2 regions of the Pseudoalteromonas shioyasakiensis genome follow, and region 2 is predicted to be linked to the other one. Evidence: predicted binding sites of a transcription regulator. Region 2 holds the regulator's gene; the other holds the start of a gene.
The links. The regulator NrdR, encoded in region 2, represses ribonucleotide reductase genes. The targets are predictions, from matches to a motif close to AAACACNANATNTNGTGTTT.

Region 1: the regulator NrdR is predicted to act here: its motif matches at 1,327-1,346, upstream of nrdA (class 1a ribonucleoside-diphosphate reductase subunit alpha).

Annotation. Positions count from the first base shown of each region.
Region 1 covers NZ_CP077770.1:1,779,440-1,791,412, reverse strand. Annotated here, with positions in the region: gene ubiG (bifunctional 2-polyprenyl-6-hydroxyphenol methylase/3-demethylubiquinol 3-O-methyltransferase UbiG) at 1-383, shown strand, start outside; gene KQP93_RS08265 (HAD family hydrolase) at 383-1,057, shown strand; gene nrdA (class 1a ribonucleoside-diphosphate reductase subunit alpha) at 1,449-3,734, shown strand; gene nrdB (class Ia ribonucleoside-diphosphate reductase subunit beta) at 3,805-4,935, shown strand; gene yfaE (class I ribonucleotide reductase maintenance protein YfaE) at 4,935-5,207, shown strand; gene KQP93_RS08245 (YaeQ family protein) at 5,204-5,731, opposite strand; gene KQP93_RS08240 (TonB-dependent receptor) at 5,885-8,293, shown strand; gene glnS (glutamine--tRNA ligase) at 8,378-10,045, opposite strand; gene KQP93_RS08230 (DUF3083 family protein) at 10,274-11,344, shown strand; gene argA (amino-acid N-acetyltransferase) at 11,422-11,973, opposite strand, start outside.
Region 2 covers NZ_CP077770.1:2,954,204-2,966,176, reverse strand. Annotated here, with positions in the region: gene thrA (bifunctional aspartate kinase/homoserine dehydrogenase I) at 1-1,291, shown strand, start outside; gene thrB (homoserine kinase) at 1,301-2,227, shown strand; gene thrC (threonine synthase) at 2,246-3,529, shown strand; gene KQP93_RS13795 (hypothetical protein) at 3,573-3,941, opposite strand; gene glyA (serine hydroxymethyltransferase) at 4,233-5,489, shown strand; gene nrdR (transcriptional regulator NrdR) at 5,598-6,047, shown strand; gene ribD (bifunctional diaminohydroxyphosphoribosylaminopyrimidine deaminase/5-amino-6-(5-phosphoribosylamino)uracil reductase RibD) at 6,050-7,189, shown strand; gene KQP93_RS13775 (riboflavin synthase) at 7,194-7,847, shown strand; gene ribBA (bifunctional 3,4-dihydroxy-2-butanone-4-phosphate synthase/GTP cyclohydrolase II) at 7,890-9,005, shown strand; gene ribH (6,7-dimethyl-8-ribityllumazine synthase) at 9,111-9,575, shown strand; gene nusB (transcription antitermination factor NusB) at 9,591-10,001, shown strand; gene thiL (thiamine-phosphate kinase) at 10,046-11,020, shown strand; gene KQP93_RS13750 (phosphatidylglycerophosphatase A family protein) at 11,017-11,502, shown strand; gene KQP93_RS13745 (ligand-binding sensor domain-containing diguanylate cyclase) at 11,536-11,973, shown strand, end outside.

The DNA of each region.
Region 1 (11,973 bases), 1.2 Mb from region 2:
TCGCTGCTGAGCACCCTGCTCGCTTTGATGTTGTAACTTGTATGGAAATGCTTGAGCATGTTCCAGACCCTGCTTCTATTATTCGTGCTGTAGCAGAACTTGCTAAACCAGGCGCAGATGTGTTCTTTTCAACATTAAATAAAACACCAAAAGCCTACTTGTTTGCTATTGTCGGTGCTGAAAAGCTTTTGAAGATGGTGCCTGAAGGTACGCATGACCATAAAAAGTTTATCAAACCTGCGCAGCTTATTGCATGGGCAGAAGAAGCAGGATTAAAAGTACGCGCCAGTACCGGCCTTCACTATAACCCGTTTTCTAAGCAGTACAACTTAAATGATGATGTAAGTGTTAATTACATCCTGCACTTTGAGAAACTAGCCTAATGAGTGGTGTGCAAACACCCTCTATCGATTTTGATGCGTTTATCTTTGATTTAGATGGCACACTACTCGATACCGCGGATGACTTAGGTGGTGCATTAAACCGCGTATTAGCAGATGCCAATGTGGCGCCTGTTGCTGAGCATATTTATCGCCCTGCTGCGTCTAACGGTGCAAATGCATTATTAGAAGTAGGGTTTGGGGATAAATGGCCCGAACTTGAACAACTCGCCTTGCGCCAACAGCTTCTTGACTACTACGCCGAAGATATTGCTGTGCACAGTAAATGCTTCAACGGCATCGAACAGCTTTTAATTGCACTTGAGCAAAACAATATTAAGTGGGGCATTATGACTAATAAGCCAGGCTTTTTAACTGAGCCCTTAGTGCAAGCTATTCCCTCTTTGCGTGATGCAAAGGCAGTTGTCAGTGGCGATACATTAGCTGTGTCAAAACCATCACCGGATCCACTGTTACACACCGCTGAGATCTTAGAGGTTGATCCGAGCCGTTGTTTGTATATCGGTGATGCTGAGCGTGATATTCAAGCTGCAAAAGCAGCCAACATGTATAGCGCAACAGCGTTATGGGGTTACATACCGAGTGTGGACGCTGCACTTGGCTGGCAAGCGGATTTCAATTGGCAAACACCAATTGACGGCTTTAACCATATATAGTGCTATTTAAAAATTAAAACACCATATATTGTGATTTGGTTTACTTTTGAGCATTCATTGATGATAAAAAAATCAGTCAAAATTTATTTTTCAAAACGGTAAATTTTCTGGATCTTTTGTTGATTTCTACAAATTTCGTCGTCTATGAATGTTCAAAGGTTAATGGTTACTAACACAATGCGCTTATCCAATAGTTATCCACAAATTGGGGCAATTCTATCCCTTGCAAAACAACCCAGACCACACTATCTTGTGATCTACAATTTAAACAACACCAGATATTGTGGCTAAATGTTATTCAATTAGTTTCTTTTGGTGTTGCATAATAATAATTACATTAAGAATACCTTTGTCTTACAACTAAAACTTCCCAAGGAATACAGGCAAAACTATGAACCAACAGCTATCTGTAAGCAAACGTGACGGCCGTAAAGAGTCACTTGATCTAGATAAGATCCATCGCGTGATCGCTTGGGCCGCAGAAGGTCTTGATAATGTGTCTGTCTCACAAGTTGAATTAAAGTCACATATTCAATTTTATGACGGCATTCGTACCGATGACATTCATGAAACAATCATCAAAGCTGCAGCTGATCAGATCTCTAAAGATACGCCTGATTACCAATACCTAGCTGCTCGCTTAGCTGTATTCCATTTACGTAAAAAAGCCTACGGTCAATTTGAGCCACCACGCTTATACGATCACATCACGAAGTTAGTTGAAGACAAGCGTTATGATCAACACCTACTTGTTGATTATACCGAGCAAGAAATTGATGAGTTAGATGCTTATATCGATCACAACCGTGACTTAAACTTCAGCTACGCTGCTGTAAAGCAACTTGAAGGTAAGTATTTAGTTCAAAACCGTGTTACTGGTGAAATCTACGAAAGTGCACAGTTTTTATATATCTTAGTTGCTGCAAGCTTATTCTCTGATTATCCAAAAGAGACACGCCTTGATTACATCAAGCGTTTTTATGATGCAGTTTCTACATTCAAAATTTCATTACCTACACCTATCATGGCAGGTGTACGTACCCCTACACGTCAGTTCAGCTCATGTGTACTTATTGAATGTGGTGATAGCCTAGATTCTATTAATGCGACATCGTCTGCGATTGTTAAATATGTTTCGCAACGTGCGGGTATTGGTATTAATGCCGGTCGCATCCGTGCCCTTGGTAGCCCAATTCGTAACGGCGAAGCGTACCACACAGGTTGTATTCCTTTTTATAAACACTTCCAAACTGCTGTTAAGAGCTGTTCACAAGGTGGTGTTCGTGGCGGCGCAGCAACGTTGTTCTACCCACTTTGGCACTTAGAAGTTGAAAACCTACTTGTTCTTAAAAACAACCGTGGTGTTGAAGACAACCGTGTACGTCACCTTGACTACGGTGTGCAGTTCAACAAATTAATGTATAGCCGTTTAATCAAAGACGATTACATCACATTATTTAGCCCATCAGATGTACCGGGTCTATACGATGCCTTCTTTGAAGATCAAGCGAAGTTTGATGAGCTATACATCAAATACGAGCAAGACGAGTCAATTCGCAAAAAACGTATTAAGGCGATTGAGTTATTCTCAATGTTTGCACAAGAGCGTGCCAGCACAGGCCGTATCTACTTACAAAACGTTGACCACTGTAATACGCACAGCCCGTTCATCTCGACTGTGGCACCAATTCGCCAATCTAACTTATGTTTAGAAATTGCATTACCAACTAAGCCACTTAGCAATGTAATGGATGAAGAAGGTGAAATTGCACTTTGTACGCTGTCGGCGTTTAACTTAGGTGCAATTGAGTCACTTGACGAATTAGAAGAGCTTGCTGAACTTGCAGTACGTGCCCTTGATAACTTACTTGATTTCCAAGACTACCCTGTTCCTGCGGCTAAAAACGCGACTATGGGTCGTCGTACGCTAGGTATTGGTGTTATTAACTACGCGTATTACTTAGCGAAAAATGGTAAGCGCTATTCAGATGGCAGCGCAAATGCCCTAACTCACAAGACATTTGAAGCAATTCAATATTATCTAATGAAAGCATCAAATGAGTTAGCTAAAGAACGTGGTGCGTGTCCTAAATTTAACGAGACAACGTATTCTCAAGGCATTATGCCAACAGATACTTACAAACGTGACCTAGATCAGTTCTGTGATGAGCCTCTTCATTTAGATTGGGATTCATTACGCGAAAGCATTAAAGAGCACGGTATGCGTAACTCTACGCTATCTGCCCTTATGCCTTCAGAGACATCATCGCAAATCTCTAACGCAACAAATGGTATTGAACCACCACGTGGTCATATCAGCGTTAAAGCAAGTAAAGATGGTATCTTAAAGCAAGTAGTGCCAGATTATGAAAATCTGAAAGATAACTATGAGCTACTGTGGGATATTCCTTCAAACGATGGTTATCTACAACTGGTTGGTATTATGCAAAAATTCGTTGACCAAACGATCTCTGCAAACACTAACTATGATCCATCTAAGTACGAAGGCGGTAAAGTACCTATGAAGGTGCTCTTAAAAGACCTACTGACTGCGTACAAACTTGGTGTTAAAACCCTGTACTATCACAACACACGTGATGGTGCATCAGACTCTCAAGATGAGTTAACACCAGAGGTAGAAGATGACGGTTGTGCAGGCGGCGCTTGTAAAATCTAATTAAATTAATAACATAACAAAAGCGGGCTCATTTGCCCGCTTTGCCCTGACTGTTTTTTGAGAAATCACTATGTCATATACAACTTTTAGCCGAAATCATAATAACCAATTACAAGAACCGATGTTTTTCGGCCAAACGGTAAACGTGTCACGTTACGACCAACAAAAGTACCCTATCTTCGAGAAGCTAATCGAAAAGCAACTTTCGTTCTTTTGGCGTCCTGAAGAAGTTGATGTAAGTAAAGACCGTCTTGACTTCCAAGCGTTACCAGAGCACGAAAAGCACATCTTTTTAAGTAACTTAAAATATCAAACGCTACTTGATAGTGTGCAAGGTCGTTCACCTAACGTTGCGTTACTACCTATTGTGTCTATTCCTGAGTTAGAAACTTGGATTGAAACATGGGCGTTCAGTGAAACCATTCACAGCCGTTCATACACGCACATTATTCGTAACGTTACGCAATCTCCTGAGCTTATCTTTGACGATATCGTAAGCAACGAAAAAATCAGTGAGCGTGCTGATGCGGTAACTAAGTACTACGATGATTTAATCAATATGATTTCTGTTTACAACCTGTATGGTGAAGGTAAACATGTGATCAACGGTGAAGAAGTTAAAGTCAGCTTATTTGACCTTAAAAAGCAACTTTACTTAGCAATGATGTCGGTTAACATCCTAGAAGCAATTCGTTTCTATGTAAGCTTTGCTTGTTCATTTGCTTTCGCTGAGCGTGAATTAATGGAAGGTAATGCAAAAATCATCAAGCTAATCGCCCGTGATGAAGCGCTACACTTATCTGGCACACAGCACATTTTGAACATTATGCAAGAAGGTAAAGACGACCCAGAAATGGCAATCGTTGCAGCACAATGTCGCGAAGAAGCAATTCAGATGTTTGTTGAAGCAGCTGAACAAGAAAAAGATTGGGCAGAATACCTGTTCAAAGATGGCTCTATGATTGGTCTTAACAAAGATATCTTATGCCAATACGTTGAATACATTACTAATGCACGTATGACTGCGGTAGGCCTACCTGCACAGTTCGAGAGTAAAAGTAACCCTATTCCGTGGATCAACTCTTGGTTAGTATCAGACAACGTTCAAGTTGCCCCACAAGAAGCTGAAATCAGCTCTTACCTTGTTGGTCAAATTGACTCTCAAGTTGATGCATCTGACTTTGGTGACTTCGACCTGTAATGAGCGAAAACACCACTGCAGAGGTTATCCTTGCAGGAACAGACAGCCAGAATTTAGAATTTGATTCTGGCTGTTCATCTCTCCTTGAATGCCTAGAACAAAACAAAATAGATGTCCCCTACCAATGCCGTGAAGGTTATTGTGGCGCATGCCGCGCAAAGTTAGTTGAAGGTGATGTGAGCTACAATCAAGAACCACTTGCGTTCGTTAGAACTGGCGAAGTATTACTGTGTTGTAGTAAACCAAATGGTAAGGTAAAAATTGAGCTTTAATGCCAAACAAGCTCGCTCGTTTGGTAGAAGTTTTCTTTATCTGACACACTCACCATTTGCTGATCAATCGTAACATCCCACTGTAGATTTTTAGTGAGATGACTCGCTAACTGGTCAATGAAGTTGTCATCAAACGCAATTAAATGACCATTATTGATAAGCTCTAATTGGTGTTCATTTTCTTTAAGCCAATCGTTATTTAAGGTTGTCACGACCCATAGTTCATCAACCCGCTTTGCGATTTTGTTGAGTTGTAAGATATCCGGTTGGTCAACAGCAAGCCAAGTTTGATAATGGTCATCAAGCGCTTTTATTGACACATCCGGTTCAGCATGATTAAACCTTGTATTCAATATCGCTGTTTCATTGTGTGAAAATAAGCAATAACTTAAAAGCTTGAGGACAAAATGTTGATAGCTTTCACGACGGTCACAAGCAGTGGTGAACACTTCTTTGTGATTGCGGTGCTCTCTTAAATCAGCAATGGTAAAATTTGCTTTAAATACCCTATTTTTATCAGACATAAGATTTGGCCATCTCACTGTAACAGTCTAAGTATAGTGTATGGTGATAAAATCGCGACTTCAGGTAAAGTTATAGTATAACGTTATTGCGATTAATATTTTCAGCGTTATAATATAACGCAACACTCAACAACAAACTTAGAAGTAGTAATGATGAAACAAGTTTCAATTCTTTCTAGTGCTGTTGCCGCTGCGCTGTTTTCTCAATCAACAATGGCTGCTGTGATCACAGGTCAAGTATTAGATAAAAACCAACAACCTATCAGCAATGCTGAAATTCATGTACACGGTAAATCACAAAGCGTTGTCACAAACAAGCAAGGTCAGTTTAAAATTGATGTAGATAATAAAGGTCAGCTTCATATCAGTAAAAACAATTTCATCGATAAGCGTATTGCTATTAATGGTGAAGACCAAAATTTTGTTGTTACACTTACACCAACATCAGTTGAAACAGTTGTTGTTTATGCATCAGCGCTTCATAAAAATAGTCTTGAAATGATTTCGCCAGTGAATGTTTTAGCCGGTGATGAGCTAAAAGATAAAGCAAAACCGACATTAGGCGAAACACTAAAAGGTTTACCAGGCGTTAATGCAAGCTACTTTGGCCCTGTTTCATCTAGCCCTATTATTCGCGGTTTAGATGGTCCGCGTGTGAAGATCACCCAAAATGGTCTTGATAGCAGTGATGCATCTCGTATTGGCCCTGACCACGCAACATCAAATGACAGCCTAGCTGCAGAGCAAATTGAAGTACTTCGTGGCCCTGCTACCCTACTTTATGGCTCTGGCGCTATCGGTGGTGTGGTGAACGTTGTTGATAACCGTATTCCTACTGACAACATTGACACTTTAACTGGTGCTGCACACTACACACACGATACAGTATCAAATACCAACACCTATGCTGCAAAACTTGAAACCGGTAATGATGGTTTCAACTTCCATTTTGACGGTACAAAGCGTAAAGGTCACGATTACGACACACCAAACTTTGAGCTTCCTGAGGAACATGAAGAGCACGAGGAGCATGAAGGTGAAGAGCATGAAGAACACGAAACAGCTAACAGCGTAGAAAATACCTTTATTGATAGCCAAACCGTCAACTTCGGTACTAGTTATGTTGGTGAACACCTAACTCTTGGTGTGTCTTACGGTCGCATCGAAACTGATTACGGTATTCCTGCCCATGAACACCATCACCATGCAGAGCATGGAGAAGGTGAGCATCATGATGAACACGAAGGTGAAGAAGAGCATGAAGAATCAGTATTTGCACAGCTAGAGCAAGACCGCTGGCAAGGTTACATGAGCTATGCACTTCATGATAACTGGATTGAAAATATCTCACTACGCGTTGGCTACACAGACTACAAGCACGCTGAAATTGAAGATGGTGCAGTGGGCACCGTGTTTACAAACAAAACAACCGAAGCACGTGCAACCGTTGAGCACAAGTTAGGCCTTTGGCACGGTATGGCTGGTTATCACTACACTGAGTCTGACTATGATGCAGATGGTGAAGAAGCCTTTACGCCAGCAAGTGTTACTAAAACAAACGCGTTATTCGTTCTTGAAGAGCGCCAGTTTGGTGATGTGACCGTTGAGCTAGGTGCACGCCTTGAAGATTATCAAATCGATTCTGCTGTAAGCATGGCTGAGCATCATCATGATCATGAAGAGGAAGAAGAGCACCATGAAGAAGAAGCAGAAATCATCAACTACAGTGAAGATTTCACAAATCTAAGCTTATCTGCAGGTGCAATTTGGCAATATCAAGAAGGTCAAAGTGTTGCTCTGAGTGTATCACGTTCAGAACGTGCGCCGCTAAGTGCTGAATTATTATCAAACGGTATTCATATCGCAACAGGTACTTATGAGCTAGGCCTTGGTTATCATATTGAAGATGGCGAAATTCATTTTGAGCCAGAAGATATCAAGCAAGAAACTGCAACGAACTTTGATTTAAGTTTCCGTCGTTTTATTGGTGACTTTGGTTACACAGTTAACTTCTTCTATAACGACATTGAAAACTACTATTACCAGCAAAATACCGGGTTAGTTTTTGATGAAGAGCATGGCCTAGAATCAGCAGCTGATGCAGATGCAATGGCGGTTTACCAATTCACAAGTAAAGATGCGAAATTATACGGTATTGAATTTGACGTACATTATCAAGTGACGCCAAGTGCGCTAGTTAAAGTATTTGGTGATTCAACAACGGCTAAGCTAAAAGATGATGAAGGTTACTTACCGCGTATCCCTGCTAATAAACTGGGTTCTGAATTACAGTACACAGTGTCTGATTGGAAGTTTAGCCTAACCGGTACTCATTATTTTGAGCAGTCTGACGTTACTGCTTACGAGACAAAAACTGACGGTTATACCCTGTTTGATGCATCAGCTAACTACCAACTTGACCTAGGTCCTGTTGATACACAGCTTTATATCAATGTTGATAACTTAACCGATGAACTTGGTTTCGTACACAGTTCATTCATTAAAGAAAAAGCACCACTACCTGGTCGTAACTTTAGCTTGGGTATTCGCGGTTATTTCTAATCACTTTTAATAGTTATAAAAAAACCCTTTCACTTTTAAAGTGAAAGGGTTTTTATTAAGCTTAGAAACTTAATAAATTAGGTATTAGCCCTTTTGTTCAATCTTCGCCCATGAATCACGAAGACCCACAGTCTGATTGAATACTAATGTTTCTGCTTTGCTATCACGACAGAAGTAACCTGTACGTTCAAACTGGAAGCCCTGCTCTGCTTGTGCATTTGCAAGTGACGGCTCAACTTTCGCATTTTCAAGGACCACGAGTGATTCAGGGTTTAGTGTTGCGTTAAAGTCTTCTGCTGCAGCTGGGTTTGGTACGTTAAATAAACGGTCGTATAAACGAACTTCAGCTGTGATAGATTCACTTGCTGATACCCAGTGAATTACACCTTTAACCTTACGACCATCACTTGGGTTTTTACCTAGAGTTTCAGGATCGTAAGAGCAGAAAATAGTAGTAATTTCGCCGTTTTCGTCTTTTTCAACGCGCTCAGCTTTAATGACATACGCACCACGTAAACGCACTTCTTTATCAAGAACTAAACGCTTAAACTTGTTATTTGCTTCTTCACGGAAGTCTTCACGCTCAATATAAATCTCACGAGTGAAAGGTACGTCACGGCGACCCATCTCTTCTTTATTCGGGTGATTAGCCACAGATAACGTCTCTACTTTATCTGCGTCATAGTTTTCGATAACAATCTTCACAGGATCAAGAACAGCCATTGCACGCGGTGCATGCTCATTTAGATCTTCACGGATACATGCTTCTAGCATACCCATTTCAACCATGTTCTCTTGTTTAGTGATACCGATACGAGAACAAAACTCACGCACTGATGCCGGTGTATAACCACGACGACGTAGACCAGCAATCGTTGGCATACGCGGGTCGTCCCAGCCTTCAACATGACCATTAACCACTAAGTCGTTTAATTTACGCTTAGACATAATGGTGTACTCAAGATTTAATCGTGAGAACTCGATTTGTTGCGGATGACACTCAAGGCTGATGTTATCTAATACCCAATCGTATAAACGACGGTTATCTTGGAACTCAAGCGTACATAATGAATGTGTAATGTCTTCTAGCGCATCTGAAATACAGTGCGTGAAGTCGTACATTGGGTAAATGCACCACTTGTCACCTGTTTGGTGGTGATGAGCAAAACGTACACGGTAAATAATTGGATCACGCAGTACCATGAATGAGCTTGCCATATCGATTTTAGCACGCAGTACACACTCACCTTCTTTGAATTCGCCATTACGCATTTTTTCAAATAACGCTAGGTTTTCTTCAACTGGCGTATCACGGTATGGGCTGTTTTTACCTGGCTCTTTTAAAGTGCCACGGTATTCACGGGCTTGATCTGGCGATAAGAAACACACATATGCTAGGCCTTTTTCGATAAGCTCAACAGCATAGCCATATAACGCATCGAAATAGTTAGATGAATATTTAATTTCACCATCCCACTGGAAACCTAGCCACTGCACATCTTCTTTAATCGAATTTACGTAGTTAATGTCTTCTTTTTCTGGATTCGTATCATCAAAACGTAAGTTACAAAGACCTTGATAATCTTGGGCGATACCAAAATTCAAACAAATAGACTTTGCATGACCAATGTGTAAAAAACCGTTTGGTTCTGGTGGAAAACGCGTGTGTGTAGCCGCATGCTTACCGCTTGCTAGATCTTCGTCGATACGCGTTCTAATAAAGTTACTTGGGCGATTCTCAATTTCCGCCATAGGAGCATAATCCTCTGAATATTGCATGGTGACAAAACTAATGCATTATTACAAAAACAAACCCTAACATACAGTGGTTGCATCATGTTTATTGAAGATATTACGTCGATTGTTGAATACATAGTTCACAGACTCGACAAAATCGGTAAAAAAATTGTTCTAACGCAATAAAATGATCATTGACTAGCGATATAGTGCCGTCAGTTTCACTACCAATAAGGAAAAAAGATGGCTTCGCTCAATCAACATCGAGTCTATATTCCAAGCTCAGCACGTGCAAACCAGTATGTGTTAGTTGAATTTAAACCTACTGATGAGTTTTTTGCCCAGTTCACCAATGTGAGCTGTGCTTATAAGCGTCTTGCAAGGGAGTTATTTGCACTATGTGATGAATATGAATTACATAATGTACACCTAATCGCGAACGATAAATTACCCGTGGTTCGTTACCATGATGAGGCATACAGTTTAGAAACCGCTAAGCAGATTTTGTTTTTCTATAACCCACAATATCATGAAGCACATAATGTATTTGCCGATGGTGAGCAAAAATGCAAAAAAATTCGTTTATTATTCTTAGCGACCGGTGAAGATATTCGCGCTCATGCGGCGAGTTTTCATCATAATGTGCAAAGAGTGATCAACTCACTACAAGAAAAGCTACTAAGCGGCCAACCACCTCTTAAAATTCGTGACCACCAACACCTAACTTATGATTTATTTGCTAAAGCAAAAGGTCACAAAGAAAGTTATGGCTATAAATTACGTAGCTTATATCCTCGTTACCAGTCTCGCCAATGTCATTTACCAAATGAACACAGTGAAATGACGTATGCAGGGTTTTCGATTCCTGTTACCCGCGCCATTAAAACGCAATTTCAGCATATGTTGAACGAAGAGAATTATACGCAGTTTTATCAATACATCTTTGATGCGTTCAAACGTGCATGTGATAAACGCGGCTTAACACTCGGTGCTTTTATCGCTAACGGTACCCGCCCTATTGTTCGTAATAGTAATATTGATAACGCACAAAGTAACACTGAACTGCAAAAGTTAACCTTTGATTGCAGCTCTGAACAAGTGCAATTACAACAGTACTGGGATGCAAATCAACTTGTAGATTCTTTACATTTTGTGATTGCGGCAGCCGATAAAGACAAGCATGACATTGGTTATGGTAAGTTCATGAATCAAGTGCAAAGTGCGATAAATGAAGTTACTGACGAGCTGGCCTTTAATCCAACTCGCCAAGATTTACGCGTGCGTTTTTATCAGCACATTAACTATCAATATTAAGAGTATAACCAAGCCCCCTCAAGATGCAGAAACTCGCACCTTGGGGTGGTTTGGGTATATTAGAGGTGACGAATGCGTCACCTCTTATTACTGAGCTTAGTTAAATCTAGACGCAATACTTTTGAGCGGCGCTCATGGTTATAAAGCGCTTTTTTCTTCGCAGGTAGCTCATCAACTGTCACTATTTCAAAACTTTGCTCTAAAAACCAGTGAATGCTGCGTGTGGTGAGAGCAAATAAATGTGAATAACCTGCACGTTTAGCCTTATTAATAATAAACCTTAGTAGATAACTGCCGCGATCAGCATCTCGGTACTGAGGATGAACAGCCAAACTTGCAAATTCACCTACCTGTTCATCTGCAAACGGATACAAAGCCGCACAGGCTATAATAAGACCATCACGCTCAATAACCGTAAATTGTTCAATTTCGATTTCTAGCTGTTCACGTGAACGGCGCACCAAATAGCCTTGCTGTTCAAGCGGTCTAATAAGGTTAATGATTCCGGTAATATCAGCAATACTTGCACTTCGTAATTGCTCAGAGCTTTGCGGAGCGATTTGTGTACCAATACCATCTAACGAGAACAACTCTTGTAATAAGGCGCCGTCTTCTTTGTAACTAACAAG
Region 2 (11,973 bases):
AATCGAACCAGTACAAGTGCAGCGTAACCTTGCGATTGTTACTCTAGTTGGCGATAACATGCGTGCGCACAAAGGTTTAGCTGCTAAGTTCTTTGCTTCATTAGCTCAAGCGCAGGTTAATATTGTTGCTATTGCACAGGATTCAACTGAGAGTGCTATTTCAGCGGTTATCGACGGTGAACTATGCAACGACGCAGTAAAAGTATGCCATGAGAACTTCTTTACTCACATTCCTTCAATCGATGTGTTTTTACTTGGCTGTGGCTTAGTTGGTCAAGAGCTTATTCAGCAGCTGGAACGTCAACAAGCATGGCTTGAAAAACGTAATATTAAACTGAACTTATATGGTGTTGCTAACTCTAGACAGCTTTATCTAGATAGCGAAGGCATTGCTTTTGATGGCTGGCAAGACAAACTGGCTGAGTCAGAACAGGCATTTGATTTAAATCTGGTTGAGCAATTTGTTAAACAAAACCATTTAATTAACCCTGTGATCGTAGATTGTAGCTCAGCCGATAAGCTTGCTGGACAATATGTTGATTTCTTGAATGCCGGTTTTCATGTGGTTGCGGCGAATAAAAAAGCCAATACAAGTTCGTATGCTTACTACCAAGATTTAGTTGCAGCAACACAAAAGAATAACCGCAAGTTTTTATACGAAACAAATGTAGGTGCAGGCTTACCTGTACTTGATAACCTGAAATCACTATTTGGTGCCGGTGATGAGCTTATTAAGTTCAGCGGTATCTTATCGGGTTCACTATCGTATATGTTTGGTGCGCTACAAGATGGTTTATCACTTAGCGAAGCAACGTTAAAAGCAAAAGAAAGTGGGTTTACAGAGCCAGATCCGCGTGATGATTTATCAGGCACTGATGTTGCTCGAAAACTACTGATCATTGCTCGTGAATCGGGTCTTGAGTTAGAACTTAGCGATATCGAAGTTGAATCAGTTTTACCAAAAGGGTTTGCAGAAGATGATTCTGTAGCAGATTTCATGGCAAAACTACCATCGCTTGATGCACAGTTTAACGACCGCATTCAAAGTGCGGCAAGTGAAGGTAAAGTACTTCGTTATGTGGGCACTATTGAAAACGGTCAATGTAAAGTAGGCATTGAAGCCGTAGACAGCAGCCATGCCTTATACGATATCCGTGACGGTGAAAATGCATTGGCAATCTTAAGTCAATATTATCAACCACGTCCGTTTGTGATTCGTGGTTATGGCGCAGGTGCTGAAGTAACGGCTGCAGGCGTATTTGCTGATATCTTAAAAACGTTAACACGTTAGGAGCTGGTCATGATCCGTGTATATGCACCCGCTTCAATTGGGAATTTTGCTGTCGGCTTTGATGCTCTAGGTGCTGCGCTGGCACCTATCGATGGTACGTTATTAGGTGATGTTGTAGAGGTGAGTGCTGCTGAGCAAGATACTTTTGTATGCTCAGGCGACTATGCCCATAAACTGCCTGCTAATGCTGAAGAAAACTTGGCTTATCAATGTTTAATTCATTTTAAAGAACACGTTGCACCGACTATGCCAGCGGTAAAACTTGAGCTTAAAAAGAACCTACCAATTGGTTCTGGGTTAGGTTCAAGTGCGTGTTCTGTAGTGGCAGCGTTTGCTGCCCTTGATAAATTTGCAGAAACCAATTTATCTCAAGAGCAACTTATCGAGTTAATGGCTGATTTTGAAGCCATAGTAAGTGGCGGCCGTCATTACGATAACATCACGCCGTGTTATTTAGGTGGCTTGCAATTAACTGGTGAACTCATTCCGAACAAGTCAATTTCGTTACCTGTTGATAATCAATGGTATTACGTAGCGGCTTTTCCTGGTTTTTCACTGAATACCGCAAAAGCGCGCTCGGTACTGCCAACGCAATTATCAATGCACGACAGTGTTGAGTTTGCGCAGCGACTGTCTGCATTTAGCAGCTTATTGCTAACTGGTCGCTTTGATGCTGCGTTATCAATTATGAAAGATGAAATCGCTGAGCCACATCGCGCGCCATTAATCCAAGGTTTTGCAGAAGCTAAAAGTGCCTTGCCAGAACTTGGCGCTGAAATTGTCAGTATTTCGGGGGCGGGCCCAACATTATTTACTGTGTGTAAGAGCCTTGAAGCTGCACAAAAGTGTGCAGCGTGGCTGAATGATAATTACATAAATGAACAAGGTTTCAGCCACATCTGTAAACTTGATCAGCTTGGCACACGACAGCTTTAAAGAATTTAAGGAATAAACATGCAATTACATAATTTAAAAGATGAAACACAACAGGTGTCGTTTGTTGAAGCGGTAAAAACAGGGTTAGGGCGTAACCAAGGGGTGTTCTTCCCAGAAAGCCTTTCGCCAATTCAAGACATTGATGCGTTACTTGATTTAGACTTTGTTAGCCGTAGCAGCAAGATTTTATCGCACCTAATTGGCGATGAACTACCTGCCGATACCGTTGCACAAATGGTACAAAATGCTTTTAACTTTGATGTGAAATTGGTTGAAGTAGAAAAAGATATTTATTGCTTAGAGCTATTTCATGGTCCAACGCTTGCTTTTAAAGACTTTGGTGGCCGTTTTATGGCTGAGTGTCTTGCGCAATTTAACCAAGGCGAAAAAGTAACAATTTTAACGGCAACATCGGGCGACACGGGGGCTGCGGTTGCTCATGCATTTTATAATAAGCCAAATATCGATGTCGTGATCTTATACCCGAAAGGTAAAATTTCATTAGCGCAGCAAAAGCTATTTACAACGTTAGGCAATAACATTCACTGCTATGCGGTTGATGGTAGCTTTGATGATTGCCAAAGCATGGTAAAACAAGCGTTCTTAGACGATGAAGTTAAACAAAAGCTAGGTCTAAATTCTGCTAACTCAATCAACATCAGTCGTTTAGTTGCGCAAGTATGTTATTACTTTGAAGCTATTGCTCAATTACCTAAAGAGCAGCGTAGTAAAGCACATATCTCAGTACCAAGTGGTAACTTTGGTAATGTGTGCGCTGCAATGATTGGTGCTGTGCTTGGTATGCCTGTGGCTAAATTAAGTGCTACTACTAACCAAAACGACACTGTGCCACGTTTCTTACAAAGCAAAGAGTGGGCACCGAATGACACGCTTGAGTCGTTATCGAACGCTATGGATGTTAGTAAACCGAATAACTGGCCACGTGTTCAGTTTATGTTGGATAACAAATGGTTTAGCTATGATGACTTTTATTCAAGCTGTGTTGGTGAAGAAGAAACAAAAGAGGTGATGAAAAAAATTCATCAAACGGGTTATATCGCAGAGCCTCATACTGCAATTGCTTATCAAGGCTTGAAAGAAAATCTAGCCGATGGCAGCGCAGGTATCTTTTTAGCGACTGCACACCCAGCTAAATTTAAAGACAGTGTAGAAGAAATTTTAGATATCGAACTGCCTATGCCGAAACCGCTTGCTGATGCATTAGCAAAGCAGTGTTTGGCCGAAGATATTAAGTTTGATTATCAATTACTTCGAACTGAGCTGTTAAATAAATTAGCATAACCTTGATAAAAGAGCGGCTAAGCCGCTCTTTTTAATGCAGCGTTTAATGAAGTAAAGAATGACTATGTCGGTTTAAAATCCGCATGCTTAGAATGACCCCTGCCGAGATACACAGCAAAATACTGATCACCGAGACGAGTTCATTTTGCGTCCATTGCATCAAGGTGAATGCCGAAATAAAAATAATAAAAGGTTTAAATTCATAGTAATAGCGACGTTTTCTTTGTTTAACTCGCTGACTTGAATGATCGGTTCTTCTGGCTTCTGAACGCATGCGCCAAATGTTAGCACCTAATAAAAATAAGATTACACCGATTAATGTAGGCACATAATTATTGGCTAATGTGATACAACTGATGCCGAGAAGGAAGTATCCGTAGGGGACTAATTCGTATATTGGTTTAGCTAACATGTACTTATACCATCCTTGATATTGACTAGTTATATAAGCTTAGTTTGCCCTAATAAAAACGCAATTTTACAGAGCGATTTTTTGTTGAAGTAACATTTTAAATATCTATGAAATATTTTAAATTTATAAATTTTTGTTATGTATCAATAAAAAAATATCATTATTAAAACACTGTGAAATAAATTCAATCCCTGTTTAAATATGTTCATCTTTACAAGATAGGCAAAAGTGCGTTTTAAGCGTACAATACAGCCTTTAAAAAACACCATACACGTTGCCTTAGGAGACCCCATGTTAGAACGTAGCATGAATATTTCGGATTTCGATCCAGAGTTATTTGCAGCCATCAATAAAGAGACGGCTCGTCAAGAAGAGCACATCGAACTGATCGCGTCTGAAAACTACTGTAGCCCACGCGTACTTGAAGCGCAGGGTTCTCAGCTTACCAACAAATACGCTGAAGGTTACCCAGGCAAACGTTACTATGGCGGTTGTGAGCATGTTGACGTTGTTGAGCAACTAGCAATTGACCGTGCAAACGAATTATTCGGCACAGATTACGCTAACGTTCAACCACATGCGGGTTCACAGGCAAACGCAGCTGTTTTCCAAGCACTTCTTCAGCCGCACGATACAGTACTAGGTATGAGCTTAGCTCATGGTGGTCACTTAACTCACGGTTCACACGTTAACTTTTCTGGTAAAACGTACAATGCAATTCAATACGGCCTAAACGACGAAACAGGCGAAATTGATTACGCTCAAGTTGAAGCACTTGCATTAGAGCACAAGCCAAAAATGATCATCGCTGGTTTCTCTGCATACTCAGGCGTTGTTGACTGGGCTAAATTCCGTGAAATCGCTGATAAAGTTGGCGCATACTTATTCGTAGATATGGCTCACGTTGCTGGCCTTATCGCAGCGGGTGTATACCCTAGCCCAATCCCTCATGCACACGTTGTTTCAACAACAACACACAAAACATTAGCAGGCCCTCGTGGCGGCCTAATCGTTTCTGCATGTGGTGATGAAGAGATCTATAAAAAGCTAAACAGTGCTGTTTTCCCTGGCGGTCAAGGTGGTCCTTTATGCCACATCATTGCTGCTAAAGCGGTTGCTTTCAAAGAAGCATTACAACCAGAATTCAAAGCGTACCAAGCACAAGTTGTTAAGAACGCTCAAGCGATGGTTGAAGTACTGCAAGAGCGTGGCTACAAAGTTGTTTCTGGTAAAACAGACAACCATTTATTCCTTCTTGACCTAATCGACAAAGATATCACAGGTAAAGATGCTGACGCTGCTCTAGGTAACGCTAACATCACTGTTAATAAAAACTCAGTACCAAACGACCCACGTTCACCGTTCGTAACGTCTGGTCTTCGTATTGGTTCTCCGGCTATTACTCGCCGTGGTTTCAAAGAAGCTGAGTCAAAAGAGCTTGCTGGCTGGATCTGTGACGTACTAGACAACATCAACGATGAGTCTGTACAAGCAGAAGTAAAAGAGAAAGTTAAAGCTATCTGTAAAAAATTACCAGTTTACGCTTAATTACTGGTTAAACCGTAATTAAGATAACAATAGCGTTGTTTTTTGCTATTATAAAGGCCGCTTACTAAGCGGCTTTTTTTTGTTTTTTATAAACGGAAGTTGAACCCTATGCATTGCCCTTTTTGCACCGCAAAAGATACTAAAGTAATTGATTCTCGACTTGTTGGCGGTGGTCACCAAGTGAGACGTCGACGTGAATGTAACGAATGCCATGAGCGCTTTACCACCTTTGAAGGCGCTGAACTTGTGATGCCAAGAGTCATCAAGCAAGATGGTAGCCGCGAACCATTCAATGAAGACAAGTTACTGAATGGCTTGCATCGCGCTTTAGAGAAGCGCCCAGTCAGCACTGAGCAGGTCGACGAAGTCGTTAATATCATTAAATCTCAACTTCGTGCTACGGGTGAGCGTGAAATCTCTAGCCATTTAATTGGTGAGTGCATCATGGAGTCACTGAAGAAACTCGACAAAGTAGCCTATGTGCGCTTTGCATCGGTTTATCGTTCATTTGAAGATATTCGCGAGTTTGGTGAAGAAATCGCTCGTTTAGGTGATTAATCATGTCGTTTACAGAGCTTGATACTGCTTACATGGCGCGTGCCATTGAGCTTGCTAAGCAAGGCCGTTTTACCACGACGCCAAACCCGAATGTTGGCTGTGTTTTGGTTAAAAATGGCGAAATAGTCGGTGAAGGGTTTCATCAATTAGCTGGGCAGGGGCATGCTGAAGTGAATGCCTTGGCTGTAGCTGGCGACAACGCGAAAGGCGCCACTGCATATGTGACTTTAGAGCCTTGTAGTCATTATGGACGCACTCCACCTTGTGCCGAAGGTTTAAAAGCTGCAGGTGTAAGCAAAGTGATTGCTGCTATGGTTGACCCAAACCCTGCGGTGAGTGGTCGTGGCCTACAGATTTTAGCTGACGCAGGTATTAGCGTGGCATCTAGTTTACTTGAACAACAAGCGCGCGATTTAAATAAAGGTTTTTTAAAGCGTATGGAGTCTGGATTGCCATATGTAACTTGTAAAATGGCATGTAGTTTAGATGGTAAAACCGCGCTAAATAACGGCCAAAGTAAATGGATAACAGGCCCCAAAGCGCGCCAAGATGTGCAAGCATTTCGTGCGCAAAGCTGTGCTATCTTAACCGGTGCAGACACCGTTATTACTGATAATGCCAAACTTAATGTCCGTGTTGATGAGTTGCCATTTACCATGCCAACCTCGTTGCCTTTGCGCCAACCAACCCGAATCATTATTGACTCACAAAACAGGTTAACGCCTGACCTTGCGTTATTCAGCATCGAGAGCCCGGTGATAATTTTTACCACTTCGCTTGATAATCACACCAAGTGGCCTCACTTTGTTAAACACGAAGTGGTGCCAACAAATAACAATAAAGTTGATTTATCGGCGGTTTTAAGGCGTCTTGCTGAACTACAATTTAATCATATTTGGCTCGAAGCAGGTGCAACCCTTGCTGGCGTGTTTGCTGAGCAAGATTTAATTGACGAATACATTGTTTATATTGCCCCAAAGTTAATAGGTGATATGGGCAAAAGCTTACTAAACTTTGCAGAAGTTACCATGATGAGTGATATCACTGAACTGACCTTTACTGATACAGTGATGATTGGCGACGATATTCGCTTAACAGCGATAAAAGCAAAGCAAGCCACAGACATTGAAAATAAAGAGTAGCACTATGTTTACTGGAATTATTGAAGCAACAGGTAAAATTGTTGAACTAACACAAAAGCAAGGTGATCTAGCTATTCGTATTCAAAGCCCTAATTTGGATATGAAAGACGTCAAGCTCGGTGACAGTATTGCCACCAATGGTGTGTGTTTAACGGTTGTCGCTAAACATAGCGATGGTTTTAGTGCTGACTTATCAAACGAAACAATCAGCTTAACTGGGTTTGCACATTATAAAAAAGGTCAAACAGTTAACCTCGAAAAAGCCATGCAACCGGTTTCTCGTTTAGGTGGCCACTTAGTGTCAGGCCATGTTGATGGTATTGCGACTGTCGAAAGTATTAGCCCCAATGCTCGTGCAACCGAGTACTGGTTAAGCACAGACAATGATTTAATGAAGTACATTCCGTACAAAGGTTCGGTGTGTATTGATGGCATTAGCTTAACCGTCAACGAGGTTGAGCAAAATCGCTTTAAGCTGACGATTGTTCCGCATACAGCAGAGCAAACAACGATTGCAGAATTTCAGGTGGGGACTCAGGTGAACTTAGAAGTTGACCAGATTGCTCGCTATTTAGAGCGCCTAATTAAAGGGGCTGAACAACCTTCCCGTTCAGACATATCAATGAGCTTGCTAGCACAAGCTGGCTTTATTAAATAAGCACAGATACGTCACTATTAATCATACTCTCATGGGCACATTATGAATTTACACAGCGCACAAGAAATTATCGATGACATTAAAGCCGGTAAAATGGTTATTTTAATGGACGATGAAGACCGAGAAAATGAAGGCGATTTAATCATCGCAGCAGAGCATATCAGTGCTGATGCCATCAATTTTATGGCAACACACGGCCGTGGTTTAATTTGTTTAACAATGACACAAGAGCGTTGTCAGCAGTTAGAATTACCACTTATGGTGAAAAATAACGGTGCTGCTTTTTCAACTAACTTCACTATGTCGATTGAAGCGGCGAAAGGTGTAACTACAGGTATTTCAGCGGCTGACCGTGCACGTACCGTTCAAGCTGCAATTGCTAAAGGTGCCGTACCGAGCGACATCGTTCAGCCTGGGCATATTTTCCCAATTATGGCGCAGCCTGGTGGCGTGTTAACACGTGCAGGTCATACTGAAGCAGGTTGTGATTTAGCGCGTTTAGCGGGTCTTGAGGCGTCATCTGTGATTGTTGAAATCTTAAACCCAGATGGCACCATGGCCCGTCGTCCAGATCTTGAAGTATTTGCTAAAGAGCATGACTTAAAGATTGGCACCATTGCAGATTTAATCGAATACCGAAACCTAAACGAAACCACCATTGAGCGCGTTGCTAAATGTAAACTGCCAACAGATCACGGTGAGTTTGATTTAGTGACCTACAAAGACACCATTGATGGTCAGCTTCACTATGTTTTACAAAAAGGTGAAGTATCGAAAGACGAACCACCGTTAGTACGTGTTCACTTACAAAGCACCTTTAACGATATTCTATTATCAGATAGAAGTGCTGATCGTAGCTGGGGCTTATCAGATGCTATGGCTTATATCGCTGAGCACAACGGTGTGCTGGTTATCTTGGGTAAACAAGAGTCAACAGAAGACCTAGAAGCAACCGTTAAAGCCTTTGCCGCTGAAGATGCTGGCGAAAATGTCAGTCATCGTAAATTCCAAGGTACATCGCGTACTGTGGGTGTGGGCTCGCAGATTTTGGCTGATTTAGGTATTGAAAAGATGCGCTTAATGAGCCGTCCTAAGAAGTACCATGCGTTATCTGGTTTCCACTTAGAAGTGGTTGACTACGTTGAGCCTCGCTCTTAATTAGGGAAAACAGATTTACTAGGCTACTTTTATATTTTTGTGGTATTATGCGCCGTAATTTTTGCGCAATCGCAACCGCTTAAACTTATTTTTTAGGGTTATTAAATGAAAATTATTGAAGGTAACAAATACGCACCGGGCAAAAAATTTGCCATTGTCATTTCTCGCTTTAATGACTTTATTGGTAGCAGCCTATTAGCAGGTGCTGTTGATGAGCTTAAGCGCACAGGTGGCGTATCTGAAGACGACATTACCGTTGTTTACGTACCAGGTGCCGTTGAATTACCTTTAGCAGCGAAACGCGTTGCAGCAAAGAAAGAACACGATGCAATCATCGCTTTAGGCGTAGTGATCAGAGGTGGTACACCACACTTTGATTTAGTCGCTGGCGAATCAAACAAAGGTCTTGCGCAAGTATCTCTTGAGTATGATATCCCGGTTGCATTTGGCGTATTAACCACTGAAAGCATTGAGCAAGCAATTGAGCGCGCAGGTACCAAAATGGGTAACAAAGGCGGCGAAGCTGCTTTAGGTGCGCTTGAAATGGTTAATGTGTTAGACAAAATTTAAGTTTAAGGAATCTCTGTGAAACCAGCAGCAAGACGTAAAGCACGTATCTTAGCACTTCAAGCCGTATACTCTTGGCAGTTAAGCGGTAACCCAATTGCTGATATTGAACAGCAAATGTTAATTGAAAATGATGTGACTAAGATCGACGTCGAATATTTCAAAGACCTAGCACGCGGTGTTGTTGTTAACTGTAAGCAATTAGATGAAATCGTTGCACCACATTTAGCACGCCCAGCTGATGAGTTAGACATGGTCGAAAAAGCAATTTTACGTCTGTCTGGCTATGAGCTGAAATTCCGTGAAGACGTACCTTACAAAGTGGCAATCAATGAAGGCATTGAGCTTGCTAAGATGTTTGGTGCTGAAGACAGCCATAAGTTTGTCAACGGTGTACTTGATAAAGCAGTGAAAGAACTGCGTAAGTAAGTAACCCCGTAAAGGAGAGCCGGCTTGGGCCGGCTTTTTTGTGTATGAAGGAATTTGAACTAATCAATCGTTACTTTAAGGGGCGAGGCATTATTCGCCGTGATGTGAACCTAGGTATTGGTGACGATTGTGCCTTAGTAACTGTGCCTGAAAACTGTCAATTGGCGGTAACAACAGACACCTTAGTTGCGGGCGTACACTTTTTTGATGACATCTCTGCGCGTGCCCTTGGGCATCGAGCGTTAGCTGTTAACTTAAGTGATCTTGCGGCAATGGGCGCTGAACCTACGTGGATTTCGGTAGGCCTAACTTTGCCTGAAGCAAATATAGAGTGGCTTGAAGAGTTCACTGAAGGCATGCATGAAATTGCAGAGTACTTCAATGTGCAAATCATTGGTGGTGATACCACTCAAGGCCCTTTAACTATTACGATTTGTGCTAAAGGCATCGTGCCTGAAGGCAAAGCACTGCGCCGTAGCGGTGCTAAAGTTGGCGATTGGATTTATGTAACTGGTCCATTAGGTGATGCTGGTGTAGCCATTGAAGCCCGTAAACAAGGCCTCGATATCGCCCCTGAACACTTAAGCTATTTAAATAATCGCTTTGATTATCCGACACCACGTGTTGCAGCTGGTCAGGTTCTGCGAGGCGCTGCCTCTGCAGCAATTGATATTTCCGATGGCTTATTAGCTGACTTGGGCCATATTTTAGCGCTATCGCAAGTTAGTGCGGTGATCAATGTTGATAAAGTGCCTGTTTCTGATGCATTAAATTCGTCTATTCCACGTGCAGAGCAATTTGACTACATCTTAAATTATGGTGACGACTACGAGTTGCTGTTTACTGTGCCAGAAAGCAATAAAAGCATGGTTGATATGAAACTGCGCCAATATGGTGTTGAAGCAAGTTGTGTGGGTCAAATTAAAAGTGGCGAAGGTGAGATTGAGCTATTACTTGATGGTGAGCAATTTAATTATCAAGGTAAGGGCTTTCAGCATTTTACGAAGGAGCCGGTTTGAGCAGTAACCGATTATTCAATTTAAAACGCCCACACCAATTTTTTGGTTTGGGTTTTGGCTTAGGGCTTGCCCCTAAAGCACCTGGCACCTTTGGTACCTTTGCTGCCTTGCCATTTATTTTCACCACGATGTACTTTCCGCTGTGGTTACAGATTGTGTTTGCCATCGTGATCAGCGTGTTTGGTATTTGGGCGTGTGGTAAAACAGCAGATGACTTAGGGGTACATGATCATCCAGCCATTGTTTGGGATGAAGTTGCTGGTTATTATATCACCATGATTGGTGCTGCACTGAGTTGGCAGTCACTGTTGGTTGGTTTTTTATTGTTCCGCTTTTTTGATATCGCTAAACCAGGCCCTATCCGAATTCTAGATAGACGTTTACACGGTGGCTTGGGCATCATGGCTGATGATATTTTAGCAGGTATATTTTCATTAATTTGTGTTCAAGCCTTGTTTAAAGCAGGCTATTTGCCTTTTTAAACGATGAGTTAAGTGTTACTTGGTGGCAAGTATATGATGCGATTTCTAGTTGTCTGTTTGTTGATGCTTTGCAGCACGCCTGCGTTTGCATCTATTACTGACTATGTCGTCAAACAGTGGAACATCCAAAATGGCTTGCCATCGCAATCTTTAAAAAGCATTGCTCAAGATGAGCAAGGTTATATGTGGCTGGGTACTCAGTTTGGCTTAAGCCGCTTTGATGGTAACACCTTCACTAACTTCAATACGCAAAACAGCGATTTCCTACCAAGTAATGGTATTAATAAGCTCTTAGTTGATAGTACTGGGTTACTTTGGGTTGGTACCAAAAATGGCTTGGTAACACTTGATCCTAAAACCATGATGTCGCAAACCTTTAACGTTAAAGGTCCGGTTCGCGATATTCTTGAAGACTCCAAAGGCAGTATTTGGATTGCAGCGAATGGCCTTTATTACGTTGCTCGAAATCAA